Regions from separate parts of the Shewanella donghaensis genome, predicted to be linked through region 2. Evidence: riboswitches for the same ligand, from Rfam matches in the RefSeq annotation. Region 2 holds a riboswitch; the other holds the start of a gene.

Region 1 (7,942 bases), 100 kb from region 2:
CATCCACCGCCAAAACCATCAGCAGTATCAGCAAGGCCATCTTCATGAAAGCCACCAGTGACTAATACGCCCATTATTATCGCTAAGATCACTGCTACGTTGTTAGGGAGTACAAACTGACTCGCCCAAAAAACTGCAGCACTTAAGCCACCAACCAATAAACCCACCACACCAAAATAGCGACTGGCTTGATTCAACTTTTCACTATCAAAATCAACCCAAGCAGGCACAGGAATACGAGTAAAAAAGCTCAGTGCGATAAGAAACAAGTTCAACTGTTTTTGCAGCGTACCTGTATTTTTCGGCGCTGAGTCATTTGACTCTTCAGAGCTATTTTTCAAGGTCTCATTTACTGGCTCTTTCGATGGCTCTTGTTGCATAACTTATCCTGTAGTTATCTATCCGCGTTTCAGTAAATGTATCGGCACACAAAGCACTAAATCACATGCGATTAGCTCAAATACTTATACGACTGACTTAACTCCTGCATTTTCGAAACTGGCCATATCATTATAAAAATTCACCGCGGCTTCAATCATAGGTATCGCTAATGCAGCGCCTGTGCCCTCGCCTAATCTAAAACCTAAATGCAGTAACGGTTTAGCATTGAGTGCAGCTAGCATTTTTATGTGCCCTTGTTCATCCGATTGATGAGCAAAGATTAAATAATCTCTTACATCAGTATGTAATTTAACGGCAACAAGTGCGGCGGCTGTAGCAATAAAACCATCAATCACTACCAACATTTTTTTCTCTGCCGCGGCTAAAATAGCACCCGTCATTTGCACAATTTCAAAACCACCGACACAAGCAAGCACATTGACGGGATCAGAGAACTTACTGCGATGAAGATTTAATGCCACACCCAATAGTTCGGTTTTCAGTGCGAAGGTTTGATCGTCGATACCGGTACCACGGCCAACACAATCTTTAATATCTAGCGATAACAGCGCAGCCATTATTGCAGCAGCAGAAGACGTATTCCCAATCCCCATTTCACCAAGCGCAATAAGGTTGCAGCCAGAATCATAATGGCGCTGCACTACTTCACTTGCGTAGCTAAAACCATCTTTTACCGCCATTAAACTCATGGCTTCTTTTTTATGAATGGCTTCAGTGCCATTTCCTAAACGATGTTGCGTAATGCTAGGGTCATCAATTGGCGTCAACATGCCACAATCAATCACTTCAAGGTTCAAACCCATTTGACGACAAAAAACATTAATAGCCGCGCCGCCACTGGCAAAATTAGCCACCATTTGTTTGGTCACTTCACTTGGTGCAATTGAAACGCCATGAGCAGCAATGCCGTGATCGCCCGCAAACACCAGCATAGCGGGTTTGTTAATGCTCAACTTATGCTTATTCATATTGAACTTAGGTTTAATGCTGGAGCTGTTTTTCATATCGGCTTGCTGAGTAAGCTGAACCTGAGCAATCTGTTTTGCTAGCCCTTCCAGTAAACCTAATGCACCTAATGGCTTGGTTTTTTGATCGATACGCTGCTGTATTTGTTCATCGTGAATATGACTGACTGGATCTACTGCAAACATCTATAACTCTCCAAAAACTGCAACTTCATCGACGATGACGTAATACAAAAAGAAAAAATACACTACCAATAGCCGCAGTAATAATGCCTACGGGCAACTCTTGATTACCTAATAAACAACGCGCCAACACATCAATCCACACCATAAATAAACCGCCTACTAATGCGGTCATCATGATGGGTTGTTGCCCTGGATATAATAATCTGACTGTATGCGGGATCATCAAGCCGACAAAACCAATGCCACCACAACTTGCCACTAAGGTAGCGGTTATCAATGAACACAGGATCAACATGGCCAAGCGGATTTTTACAACGTTAACCCCTAAAGAATGAGCCGTTTCATCGCCTGTTTGAATCGCCACCACCTGACGTTTAAACGCTAAAATAATTAAAATGCTACACGACACCACCACGGACGGAATGATTAACCCTCCCCAACTGGCTTTTGCAAAACTACCAAGACTCCAAAACAACACTGAAGCCGCCGCCTGGGGGCTGGAGAAATACAATACCAAGCTGGTTAATGCACCAAACATAAAGGAGGTCGCAACCCCAGATAACAACATTCGCTCGACTTGACTTGTACGCCCAAAACCTGACAGCCCAAGTACCAATAACACTGACAGACTCGATCCTATAAATGCGCCCACAGGCAAACTTAAAGAAGACCAAGACCACCATGCATCGTTAGTCATTATTCCAGAACGTAGAATCGCACTGGCAAGGTGACTGCTCGATTCTGATAACCACTGCTGAACTAAACCTTGGCTACCAAAAAAACTCAGCACTAATACTGCGCCAAAAGATGCCCCAGAACTAATACCAAATAAATACGGATCAGCCAAAGGGTTACGTGTGACAGTTTGTAATACACTCCCTGCTAACGCTAAGCCCGCGCCCGCAACAAAAGCTAATATAATTCGAGGAAAGCGCAGCTCAAATACAATGCGCTGTGTTAGTGAATCAGTTTCATCTGCGCCAAATGCCATATTTGAAAATAAGCTCATAACTTGATCAAAGCTAATGTTAGCTGCGCCATAGCTGGCGGCCGCAATAGGAGTAATCAATGTCACTAATGCGGTAACAAACAATAAAAGTTTATGTTTAAAACTAATACGAGTTTTAGTTGATGTAGTCACTTGATGAGAGGAAGTCGTGGATATCATTTATCAGCCTCATCGTTTGATTGCGATGAGTCGTCAACTTGCGATGAGTTTTTAGCTGATTTGGACTGGGATTCACTCGCACAAATCTCCCCATGAGCCGTCATAACATGATGACTTTCATAACCATAAAAGTAAGTGATCAAAGGTTTACCATGTTGCGGGTGACGGGATATCTGACAACAAACATCAAATACCTCTCCTAGAATTTTTTCGGTTAACACTTCATCTGGTAGGCCTTGGGCGATACATTTGCCTTTATCAAGTAACAGCAATCTATCGCACACAGCGCTGGCTAAATTAAGATCATGAATAGAGGCAATGACACTGATGTCGAGTTGTCTGACTAACTCAAGAATCTGAATCTGATAACGAATATCTAAATGATTAGTCGGCTCATCCAAGATTAACAACTGTGGTTTTTGCACGATGGCACGTGCAATTAAAGCCCGCTGTTTTTCACCGCCGGATAACAACTCATATTGCTGAGTAGCTTTATGTTCAAGGCCCACTTTAGCAAGCGCCTTGGCTATATCGTCTCTGTCCGCTTGGGTGTTAGTTTCAAATAAACCTTTATGGGGCGTTAAACCCATAGCCACTAATTGCTCAGTGGTCATATCAAAAAAATGCGGGGATTCTTGCTGAACAACGGCAACCTTGGTCGCTAATTGCTTATGAGAAAAGCGATTAATATTCTGGCCAAATAATTTGATAATGCCAGCATCTTGGGTGATATAGCGATACAGGCAGCGCAGTAAACTTGATTTACCCGCACCGTTTGGGCCAATTAGCCCTAACATCTCACCGTGCTGAACGGCAAAACTGACTTGGGAAAGAATGTCATTGTCTTCGACAGACCAACTGACTTGGTCGACACTTAATGCTGCAGGATTCAAAATAAAAAACCTGTCGGTGTGCACAAAGACATATACCGAGCGTGACAAATGCCAAAGCTCGCTGGGTATGTTGTTAAAACTGTCACTATATCTAACTCCGCCTGAGTTACCCGCTCAAGTTGTTGGGTGCTGCACTGCAGCAAGAAAAATTAAGCTAGGTATCTGACTTAATTACATCTACCACTTATCAAAAAGTAACAGCATGTAATTTTACAGTTGCGGGTACAGTTCGAGCTAAATAGCATTTACGGCTACATCTCGATTCCCTATTCATTCACCTGAACACATTGTTTAGCTCTAAATGTCGTTATTCACTATCAGCTAATAACCTGTCACGATTAACTATAGCGATAAAAATCAACATTAACGTCACTAAAACGATGCATATGCGGATAAATTGACTTAATTTTATACTTTAATAGCACTCAAAAAATGCAGTTAACATTGTACGATATATCTGTCTGTCTTAATTCGGTTTTTTCGACTGAATTTTAGCGATTGGTTAAAATTAACTCGACCAGTTTAAACGATATACAGGTTTATTATGCTTATCGTCAGTCTCTGACCAAAATACATCAATCGATACCGTTGCGGCGTAATCAAGATTAAATTGCGCATAAAGGGCTTTGCAGCGAGTAACACCTAAAACCAAACTAATGATATGACGCATTACACCGCCGTGTGTTACCACTAGGGCAGCACAGGGCTGATTGCTCTGTTCGCCCTGTTCGCCCAGTTCGCTCAGATCATCAAGCTCTGTAGCATCATAAAGCTGCTCAGTGATTAGCTCAAAAGCACTAGCAACACGCCGCTCAAAATCAGCCATTAATTCTGCTTCTGGTAAAGCGTTATCCCAAGGGTTGTCCCAATAAGCATCCAGTTCAGCGGCATGGTGCTGATAAAGCTCATCAAAGCCTTTGCCGTCCCACAATCCAAAATCAATTTCCTGTAATTCAGACATCAGCTTGGGTTTTAATGTCAGGCTACAGTCTACTTGATTCAATTGTTGTGACAGTTCATCAGCAAAAACGCGGCATCGAATGAGAGGAGAGCTATAAATATTAAGAAAAGGTAAATAACCTAGCAAGCCCAGCTTCGCTGCACTTTGGTGCATATTACAAAAGCCTAAATCGCTTAAAGACACGTCCGTTTTGCCGCGTAAAATACTGCCACCTTCACATTGCCCATGGCGTAACAATATTATCTTAGCTTGTTTCATCGCAGCGAACTCCATCAGCATATTCGTTTATTATCAATTTGCTCATCTATAAGTAACGGACTTGCTCTTATAAACATTTAAAGCGTATTATGGACGTCTATACGTTTAAATGTCCAAACAAAATATTTAAGATGAATTTTATAGTAGGGGATTTTTCATTATTCTCCCCTTTTAAAGCATAAATAAAGGTATGCTTATTTCGTCCTAAAGTGATAAACAACCCTCTAGTGACTGCAGTTAACCAGCAATTTAGCAGTTTGTTAAGTTACTAGAATAAAAGCAATTAAGGTAATACGTTATGGCGAAGTCGACTTCCTACAGTCAGGTACTTGAACAACTTACAAATACGCTTAAACAGCGCATTGTTATTCTCGATGGTGCCATGGGCACAATGATTCAAGACTACAAAATGGAAGAAGAAGATTATCGCGGTGAACGCTTTAAAGATTGGCATTGTGACGTAAAAGGTAATAATGACATGTTGGTACTAAGCCAACGTCAAATCATTAAAGACATCCACACTAAATACATGTTGGCAGGCGCCGACATTATTGAAACCAACACCTTTAATGCGACTACCATCGCCATGGCCGATTACGACATGCAAGCCCTGTCGGCTGAAATCAACTTTGAAGGGGCTAAAGTTGCCCGCGAAGCTGCTGATGAAGTAGAAGCACAAACTGGCATTAAGCGTTACGTTGCAGGCGTGCTTGGCCCAACTAACCGCACCTGTTCTATCAGCCCCGATGTTAACGATCCAAGCTTTCGTAATGTCAGTTTTGATGAGTTAGTCGAAGCCTATGTTGAATCAACCACCGCATTAATTAACGGCGGCGCTGATATCATCATGGTTGAAACCATCTTTGATACCTTAAATGCCAAAGCGTCATTATTTGCTATTGAAACCGTATTCGACACCCTTGGCGATCGCCTTCCCGTGATGATTTCTGGCACCATTACCGATGCATCAGGCCGAACACTTACCGGACAAACCACCGAAGGTTTTTACAATTCTCTGCGACACATTAAGCCATTATCAATCGGGCTTAACTGTGCATTAGGGCCAAAAGAGCTGCGTCCTTACGTTGAAGAGCTATCCCGTATTGCTGAATGCTTTGTGTCAGCGCATCCCAATGCTGGCCTGCCAAACGAATTTGGTGGCTATGATGAAACCCCAGAAGAAATGGCCGAAGTCATAACTGACTGGGCCGAAGAAGGCATGCTCAACATTGTTGGCGGTTGTTGTGGTAGCACCCCTGCGCACATTAGCGCCATACGTGACGCGGTGATCAAATATGATGCCCGCACCATTCCAGACATCCCAGTAGCGTGTCGCCTATCCGGCCTTGAGCCGTTAACCATTGATGGCAACTCACTGTTTGTGAACGTCGGCGAACGTGCCAACGTAACTGGCTCAGCCAAGTTCCTGCGTTTAATCAAAGAAGAAAAGTTTGAAGAAGCCTTAGATGTAGTGCGTGAGCAAGTTGAAAACGGCGCGCAAATCATCGACGTCAACATGGATGAAGGCATGCTAGATGGCGCTGAGTCGATGACGAAGTTCTTGAACTTAATTGCCTCAGAGCCTGATATTTCCCGTGTCCCTATCATGATCGACTCATCAAAATGGGAAGTGATTGAAGCGGGCCTTAAGTGCGTGCAAGGTAAATCCATCGTTAACTCTATTTCGATGAAAGAAGGCGAAGAAGCCTTTATCAAGCAAGCCACCTTAGTTAAACGCTATGGCGCCGCTGCCATTGTGATGGCGTTTGATGAAGACGGCCAAGCCGATACTCGAAAGCGCAAAACCGAAATTTGTACTCGTGCTTATCGCCTACTGGTTGATGTAGTTGGCTTCCCACCAGAAGACATCATTTTCGACCCCAACATCTTTGCCATCGCCACCGGTATTGACGAGCACGACAACTATGCCGTCGACTTTATCGAATCCATAAAAGACATCAAATCGACCCTGCCTTATGCGATGATTTCAGGTGGTGTATCAAACGTCTCGTTCTCGTTCCGTGGTAACAACCCAGTGCGAGAAGCCATCCATGCGGTGTTTTTATACCATGCGATTCAAGCCGGTATGGACATGGGGATTGTCAATGCTGGCCAGTTAGCCATTTACGATGACATTGACCCTGACTTAAAACAAAAAGTCGAAAACGTAGTACAAAACCTGCCTTGCCCAGTGGCTGACTCGACCAATACCGAACAGTTACTCGATGTTGCAGAGCGCTTTCGTGGTGACGGTAAACAAGTGGCTAAAAAAGAAGATTTAGCTTGGCGCAGCTGGCCTGTGGAGCAGCGACTTTCACACGCATTAGTGAAAGGCATTACCGAATTTATTGACCAAGACACCGAAGAAGCACGCCTGTTAGCCACCAGACCACTGGATGTGATTGAAGGCTCGTTAATGAACGGCATGAATGTGGTTGGCGACTTATTTGGCGCCGGTAAAATGTTCCTGCCGCAAGTAGTTAAATCAGCGCGAGTGATGAAAAAAGCGGTTGCCTACTTAAACCCATATATTGAAAAAGAAAAAGTCGAAGGCCAATCTAACGGCAAAATCTTGATGGTCACAGTAAAAGGTGACGTCCATGATATTGGTAAAAACATTGTCGGCGTAGTGCTGGCGTGTAACGGCTACGAGGTAATCGATTTAGGTGTAATGGTACCCGTTGATAAAATCATTGAAGTCGCCGTGGCTGAAAACGTCGACATTATTGGCATGTCAGGGCTTATTACTCCAAGCCTTGATGAAATGGTGCATAACGTTAAAGCCTTCCATAAAGCAGGCTTAACCATTCCATCAATCATTGGCGGCGCAACCTGTTCTAAAATTCATACCGCGGTAAAAATTGCCCCACATTCACCAACGGGAGCAATTTATATTGCAGATGCTTCACGCGCCGTGCCTATGGTGTCAAAGCTGATAAACAATGAAACTCGCCAAGCGACGATTGATGCCGCCTATGAAGAATACGACATCATGCGTGAAAAGCGTTTATCACAAACTAAACGCAAAACCATAGTGCCCATTGAAGCTGCGCGCGATAACCGCTGCCAATATGATTGGGACAACTACACCCCATTTAAACCGAACAAA
Region 2 (7,942 bases):
ATGGGTCGACGTTAACGCATCAACGGCAAAAAGTAGAAATGACAAGTCTAGCAATGGCTGAATTGGCACGTTTGATAAAGCAATGGGCAATAGAGTTAGGGTTTTCACAACTCGGAATTACCGATACCGATCTGAAAAGCGAAGAAGCCAAGTTACAACAATGGCTTGATAATGGTTACCACGGTGAAATGGCTTATATGGCTAATCACGGCATGATGCGTGCTCGCCCCCATGAACTTCACCCTGGAACAATTAGAGTACTCAGCGCTCGAATGGACTATCTCCCCCCACAGGCAGGGTTTGCCACTAATTTAGCTGATCCAAACTTAGGTTATATTTCACGATATGCTGGCGGCAGAGATTACCATAAACTGATTCGAAAACAGTTGAAAAAACTCGGTGATAAAATCGTGTCACACTGCCATGAGTTAGGTGTTGATGGTGTTGATTTCAGGCCCTTTGTTGATTCAGCCCCAATACTTGAGCGACCACTAGCAGAGAAAGCAGGCTTAGGTTGGACAGGTAAACATTCTTTATTACTAAACCCTGATGCAGGCAGTTGGTTTTTTTTAGGTGAAGTGTTGATTAACTTACCTTTGCCGATGGATATTCCTATCGAGCAAAGCTGTAATACTTGCGTTGCCTGTATCAAATCATGCCCCACCAATGCCATTTTAGACAATAATATTGTCGATGGACGCCGCTGTATTTCTTACCTCACCATTGAGCTGCAAGGCGCAATACCTGAAGAGTTTCGCCAAGCTATAGGCAATCGAATTTATGGCTGTGACGATTGCCAGTTAGTGTGTCCAATAAACAGTAAAGCGCCACTCACTCAACAGACTGACTTTCATATCCGCAGCCAGCTTATTCAACCTGATTTACTGACGCTATTTTCTTGGACTGAAAAGCAGTTTTTATCATTAACTGAAGGTAGCCCAATTCGACGTATTGGTCATAAAAGTTGGTTAAGAAATATTGCAGTTGCATTGGGTAACGCGCCATTCAATCAACAAGTCATAGATGTGCTAAATGCTCGTAAAGCTAGCGATGAAGTCGATGAGATGGTGATTGAACATATCGACTGGGCTCTGTTACAACAGTCTGCGCGACAATATGAGCATCAGTCAGAGCAACTGTCATCCAAAGAAATGTCTCAAACTGCTGGCAGCAATGTAAAAGTGAAAGCTGAAAGTGCGCCTAAAGGTAACGTAAGCCGGAAAACTCAGCGCGTCATTCGCGCTATTGAAAAAGGCTTACCTAGAGACGCCTAATGCTGATAAAAATCAAAGTTAATGCGAACAAAAAGTTGATGCTAACAAAAGCGTCAACTAGATTAATCATGGTCTAAGGTAAATCCGACCTTTATGGTAACTTGCCAGTGAGCAATTAAGCCTTCTTCCAAATGCCCTCTTGTCTCAACAACCTGGAACCAACGTAAATGCTTTAATGACTCATTTGCTGCTGCGATAGCACTTTTTATCGCATCATCAGAGCTAATTGGAGAGGATCCGGTTAACTCAATAATCTTATAAGTATGGCTCATTTTTTACTCCTGCTATTTGACATAAAATCGGTCAATAAATCGATGAACGCTCAATTGATACCGTCAATAAAACCAGTAAGCGCCCTCGATAAATATCTGCTTAGCTGAGTATAGGTAACCGTTTAAAAACTGCGTAATTGAACACAAGAAAACCTGACAGCATTAATGTTGTCTGCTAACAGCTAAAATCAGCGGTCTAAAAAACTTAACGCAAGAATATCCTTACAGCTCATGCGAATACGAACGCCAAGGTGCACTGTTAGCTAAAAACCCTACTCTAGTAGCAATGATTGGCTCACTTCACCACGGCAATATTTATCAAATCCATATTTTAACCACACTGTTAAGCTATTATTGCGAAACATAAACTGTAATTTTCACATCAAAAACATCAAAAAATTAACATCAATCACACATTCTCGTAAATTAATTACATAGGCGTCTGGACGTCTAGAAGTTTATTGTGTTAGTCTTGTCCTAAGCAATCGAATTGATTTCACCCGTAAGTTGAGCAAAATTCATGTGAGGATAATATGATAGAGCTGAGACACCTTCGAACTCTGATGGCACTTAAAGAAAGTGGAAGCCTTGCTGGCGCTGCTAAAAAGCGCTTTGTAACTCAGTCAGCGCTATCTCATCAAATTAAAGAATTAGAAACACGCATTAATTCGTCGATTTTTATTCGAAAGAGCAAACCTTTATCTTTTACACAAGAAGGCGCTCGACTGCTTAATTTGGCAGAAGAGATCTTGCCGAAAGTGATGCTGACCGAATCAGACCTTAAAAAAGGTTTAGATGGTGAAGAGCAGTCGTTAAAATTAGGCATTGAATGTCATAGCTGCTTTCGCTGGTTAATGCCCGTAACAGAGGCTTTTAAACAAATCGCACCTGATGGTCGTATCGATTTATCTAGCCGTCACCTATTTGATTCACTGAATGCGTTGGAGCTTGGCGATCTTGATATTGTACTGACTTCCGATCCTGTTCCAGGCCATGCTCTTGCCTATCAACATTTATTCGATTTTGAAGTAAAACTGGTTGTTTCAAATGATCATGCGCTATCGAAAGAGCAATTCATTAAACCTGAACAATTGGCCAAACAAACACTGATAACCTATCCAGTGCCTTTACAGCGCCTCGATATTTATAAGCATTTTTTAGAGCCAGCTGGTGTTGAAGCTGGAGAGCAAAAACAGTGTGACTTAACGGCAATGTTACTGCAACGAATCGCCTGTAATGATGGTGTTGCCGCGCTACCAAGTTGGTCAATTAATGAAGGCCACGGGCTCAACCTTAGCTCGATAAAACTGGGCAGTGAAGGATTAAAAAGACCATTATTTGCCGCCTATCGCCGCAATGCATCTAACACTAACTTGATTCAAAAGTGGTTAACGTTAGTCGCTGCTGAAGGGTTAAAATTACAACGATTAAGTCAAAAGCATTAATCATGTTTCAACTTTTAAGCCATCAAAAAAGCCACTAACTTAGTGGCTTTTTAAATCTAAAAAACTCAATATCATTAATAATACTGACTTGAATCATCTAGTGGATTGATTAACACATTACGTTTTGCCAATACAGATCGCAGCAATAGCCCTGAAGAATTAGGATTAGTAGATTGCTTAAGATTATGGGCTATCATAAATTCATTACGTAATTCATCATCTAAACCCAGCGCTTCAAACGCTTCAACAGACAAACTTTGTTGTTGGGTATCTATCAACTTTTTGATCACCTGCAATGCTATCGTCTTTTCTGATTCAGCATTTAAAAATGCAAAAGCACTTAAGGTAATCACCTGACCAAATACACTGAACAATGCCAAGGTTTGCACCTCATCAGCATCGATATTAATCCCTTGATTATCGCCCTCAAGATCACGTAAATGTTGAACGGCATCTGTAGCAATACACTCTGTTAACGCCCAATACCCCTTAACAAGCTTATTGTAAGGTTCAGCTAACTCATCTAGGCGTTCTTTCAAATAAAATGAAAATGCATAGCGGTAGATGTTCACGTGGCCTAAGCGAATAAGGGCATCTTTAATGCTACGACTCTTAGTCGCGATAATACCCGCCGCTTGGGCAGTATTACTGCGTAAAAGCAAATGACCAGCAAGGGCTGGATCTGTGGCAATAATATCAATAACTATTCTGATATCAGCCTCGTTAATCAACGCTTTTTTTAAAGGGATCAAAATACCGCGCCGGCCAATGACTTGTTCTTCGTTGCCAATAATAGCTTTGACTTGAGTGAACACTTGCTGCTCAAGGTAGGTCATATAGCGATGCTTCCCTTTTTAATTCTATTTTTTGATTAACGAATTTATCCACATAAGCTGTATTGAGGTCAAGTTATTAATATTATTTACAACAAAAAGCCGACAAGTGAATTGTCGGCGTTGGTGTTTTTAGTGTATTTGTCTATACAACAAAAATTGTTAATTCAAAATAGTTCAAAAAATCAGAAACGATAACCTGCTGTTAGACGAATAGAACGACCATTACCAGAATAGTAACCATTACCCCAAGCTGAATAATATCCAGCACTAACATAATCTTTATCTAGTAAGTTGTCAGCACGTAAACTGGCAGTCCACTCATTACGGGTATAGTTAATCGCTAAGTTCGCTAATACATAGCTTGATAGCTTAGGATCGACATTGGCATTATCGCCTTCAATATATCGCTCACCAGTATAAATACCTTCAACGAAAATTTGCCACTCTTGGGCTATGTCATAACTTACATAGGCACGAGCATTATGCTCAGCAACCCAAGAAAGCGCTTTGCCTTCGTTCTCACCTTCGGTAAATTCAGCATCAATGTAATCGTATGATGCGCCTAACAGCCAGTCAGATGCTATTTGAACGTCATAAGCCGCGTTAGCACCATAACGAGTTGATGCATCAGCGTTCACGTTAGCACCGCCTCCCTGTGGGCCATCAGTACGCCCACCGTCATAAACGATCTCATCTTCTAAATCTAAACGATAAAAATTTAATTTGAAATTTTGCGTTGTCGTTGTCCAATCCCAACCCGCTTCATAAGAACGGCCGGTTTGAGGATCTAGACCAATGGTGGTAACAGGGGTATAAGCTTGCTCATCGACTTTGGCAAAACGGAAGTTATCATTAGCGCGAATATAGAAACGATTTTCAAGGCTTGGACGATAATTTAAACCCAGTTCAAATGCATGGGCATTATTATCTAAATCTACACGGTTTGGATATAGGGTTTGATCGAACAAATCATCAGTCACATTAGAATAGCGACCACCGACTACATAGGATAATGACTGCGTTAAAGGAACAGAAGCTTGCACATACACACTGGCGACTTTTTGTTCGTTATTACGTTGAGTAAAAGCAAGATCAAAGTCCGCCTCACCGACACTTAAATCAACACCAGCAACGATATCTAAATCGCCATTATCGACTTGATAATTAGCAGTGGCTTTAGGAGAAAAGCTTAATAAGCTTCGCTCAATGCGACCTGCACTTCCCCAAAGAAAGTTAGTCGTTAGGGTATCTGAATAGTTTAAGTCTGCCGCTAATGCCCATTCTTTGGTTAGCTGGTATTCATAACCACTGCGAAGTGCTGTGGTCATTTCATGCACATAGTCATCATCGGTATAGGGGGCTGCTTGCGTCGGATCGTCTTGATACTGCGCTAATGTTAACGCACCAGGCGCCTGGCGATCATTATCAAAATAATTAACTTCAACAAAGAAGTTTTCTATGTCAGTTTGGTATTGTAACCGACCTAAAACAGAAGCCGTTTCGCTTTCGTTATTATCACGATAATTATCACTTTGATTATAACTACCCGCAAAGTAGTAATGCCAATTATCATTAATTAACCCTGAGATATCACCTTTAGCTTCATAGGTATCAAAACTACCAGCACTCAGTTGTAATCCACCGCCCTCTTTATTCGGGGCCTTAGTAATAATATTTATCACACCGCCAACAGCTTGATCGCCATAAAGCACACCTGCACTACCCGACAAGATTTCAACACGCTCAACTTGATTTAACGGCACTGCATTAATGCTAGGTGCTGCAATATCAATATTGTTTAAGCGGCGACCATCAATCAAAATCAATGTATTACTGGCAGCTTGTGAAGCAGAAAAGCCGCGCATTGAAAATGTCGTACCTGAGTTATTATCAGACACTTGGATCCCTGCTTGAGAGCGCAATAATTCAGTAAGGCTAACTGCACCACTGAGCTGAATATCAACCTGATCGATGACATTAACGTTTGCAGCAATATTAAGCGGACTTGCATCTTGACGGCCAATAACCACAATGGTTTCGACCTCTGCATTAGCAGACGTATCTTGAGTGGTGTCAGCGTAAGCAACAGATGTTGTTGAGGCTGCAAGACCTAATATAAGGCTCAGTGCAGATGCGATTTTCGTTGGATTTGTACCCATTTACCTTTAACTCCTGAAAGGAAAAATGGGGCATATTTGTCGCAGCCCATCAAACTAGCCTTACCATGTAGAAATGATAACGTGACTAGCAATAAACTACATTTCGAGATCTGCCCACCGAAATCTCAAAATCACTCACAGGGCCGGTCTCCGGACTCAGGTTAAAGTAGCAAAGCTACTGACGAACATGAATTTTTAACGTTAAGGCCCGTTGATATAAGTATCAACAGGATCATTTAACGCACTCAGTTCTCACCATTACCGTTGCGGGGGCAGCACTAGATTTGCACTAGTTTCCCGATTATCCCGTGATGTTATTCACAGGCACCACTGTAAATTGACTATAAATTGGAATCATTACCACTGATCATAATCAGCCCATATAACAATTAACCATATTATAACGTGATTTTGATACTTTTAGATATAAAGAAAGGTTATCAATCATATTATTCAACTCGCGATAACAACGCTTGAATAATATGACTGCTTAGTACGACAACAAAAGCATTATTGCTGGAATCGTAACTGTTGGATATTTGACATGAATTGACGATGATTAGCTGACTTCAATGGTGCAGATTGTTCATTAAATACGTGTCCACGCATTGATTTATGCAATAGGTACAAATCTTCAGAACCTTTAATTACCGCGTAATAGCCAATCTCACCTTGTTGTTTTCCGCTGCCACGAGTTTGTAAAAAATTCGCCATAACAGTACAGCCGATGATGCCATGATACGCTTCCTGGCCGCCAATTTGAGTCATACCAAGTTGATCATAAATCACTTCACCTTGGCAGGTATCTTTATAGGTTTTGGCAAAATCATTCAAAAACTGATCGGCTTGAATATTATCTGATAAGCCTTCAAAGCCTTGAATGCAAAATAAATCAGACCAATCATTTAAGGTTTCACCAGCAGGTACAAACTCTGCTTTAAACATTTGTCCTTTAGAAGAATTAAATGCCATATCCCAACCTACAGGAAGTTCAAAAGAAACCGTTTTAGAAAATATAGACAGCTCTCTTTTTTGAGCATCACTATCGTCATCGGATTGATTTGTTATGGAATTTAAATACGACTGTGGCTCTTTGGCCATTACTTTATTCCCAGGGCCTAATAACAACAGCCCTGAAAATATTATTATCGTAAAGCAAGCTTTCATACCTAATTCATCCTTGGTATTTGGTGCTGAAAGGTGAAGTTTAGTTAATTCAAATATGAATACGGCAAACTGTGTCACCAAATTGTTGCATTACTGTAGTATTTTAACGCTTAACCTTCAAGGTTATCAGCACTTTCAGATGAATCTATTTCTTTATCTTCATCTGAAATTATTTCAGCTTCATCAGTTAACGCTTCAGCAGCGATTGCATCAGCGATTGATTTCGCTTTGATGTGCTTCTCTGTTTTACGTTTATTACGCTCAGCTTGAGTCGCTAGAAAAGCAGGAAGTTCTTGCTTACCCCAGGCTTCTGCTTCTGCTTCTGATGCAAATCCGTCATGACTTTTAGACACAATAGTCTTAGTGGCAGTCATACGACGAGTGATTTCAGTTTTCCAAGTTGTACCAACTTGCTTTACTCTAAAATCATATTTTTTTGCTTTAATCATGTTGTACTTCTTCCTACAAATTTTATCGCCACGCACTGCGCGTGATAGAGGTTATTGAGTAACATTGTGAGTTCACAGTATTACTTTACTAATTGATTTGATCCAACGATCATCATTTCACATTTTAGGCAATCGAAGACCAGTTTTAAGCGGTCTTTGCCAATATCGAGCACCATTGGGTCAGCTTTAATACCTTCAACTTCTTTAGGGCATAAATTAAAGCTATAACGCAGGCAATGCTTAGTCACCATTAATGGCGCATCGGTTAATACTTGATTCTTTTCATAAGTGTCTTCAATTTGAACAACACCATGTTGCTCGTAAAACTCACGAGACTTGT

The links. Region 2 has a riboswitch for cobalamin ahead of FPK91_RS09395 (TonB-dependent receptor). Riboswitches for the same ligand answer to the same signal wherever they lie in the genome.
Region 1: it holds a riboswitch for cobalamin, as region 2 does, so the genes downstream of both, FPK91_RS09070 (ABC transporter ATP-binding protein) here and FPK91_RS09395 (TonB-dependent receptor) in region 2, are expected to answer to the same signal.

Annotation. Positions count from the first base shown of each region.
Region 1 is NZ_CP041783.1:2,105,076-2,113,017, forward strand. Features, by position in the region: gene FPK91_RS09055 (adenosylcobinamide-GDP ribazoletransferase) at 1-380, opposite strand, end outside; gene cobT (nicotinate-nucleotide--dimethylbenzimidazole phosphoribosyltransferase) at 465-1,553, opposite strand; gene FPK91_RS09065 (FecCD family ABC transporter permease) at 1,579-2,721, opposite strand; gene FPK91_RS09070 (ABC transporter ATP-binding protein) at 2,718-3,614, opposite strand; cobalamin riboswitch at 3,751-3,928, opposite strand; gene FPK91_RS09075 (histidine phosphatase family protein) at 4,123-4,833, opposite strand; gene metH (methionine synthase) at 5,132-7,942, shown strand, end outside.
Region 2 is NZ_CP041783.1:2,204,919-2,212,860, forward strand. Features, by position in the region: gene queG (tRNA epoxyqueuosine(34) reductase QueG) at 39-1,274, shown strand; gene FPK91_RS09380 (dodecin) at 1,337-1,546, opposite strand; gene FPK91_RS09385 (LysR family transcriptional regulator) at 2,080-2,991, shown strand; gene FPK91_RS09390 (HDOD domain-containing protein) at 3,066-3,827, opposite strand; gene FPK91_RS09395 (TonB-dependent receptor) at 4,010-5,986, opposite strand; cobalamin riboswitch at 6,111-6,334, opposite strand; gene FPK91_RS09400 (hypothetical protein) at 6,497-7,087, opposite strand; gene FPK91_RS09405 (DUF3622 domain-containing protein) at 7,264-7,602, opposite strand; gene FPK91_RS09410 (peptidase U32 family protein) at 7,683-7,942, opposite strand, start outside.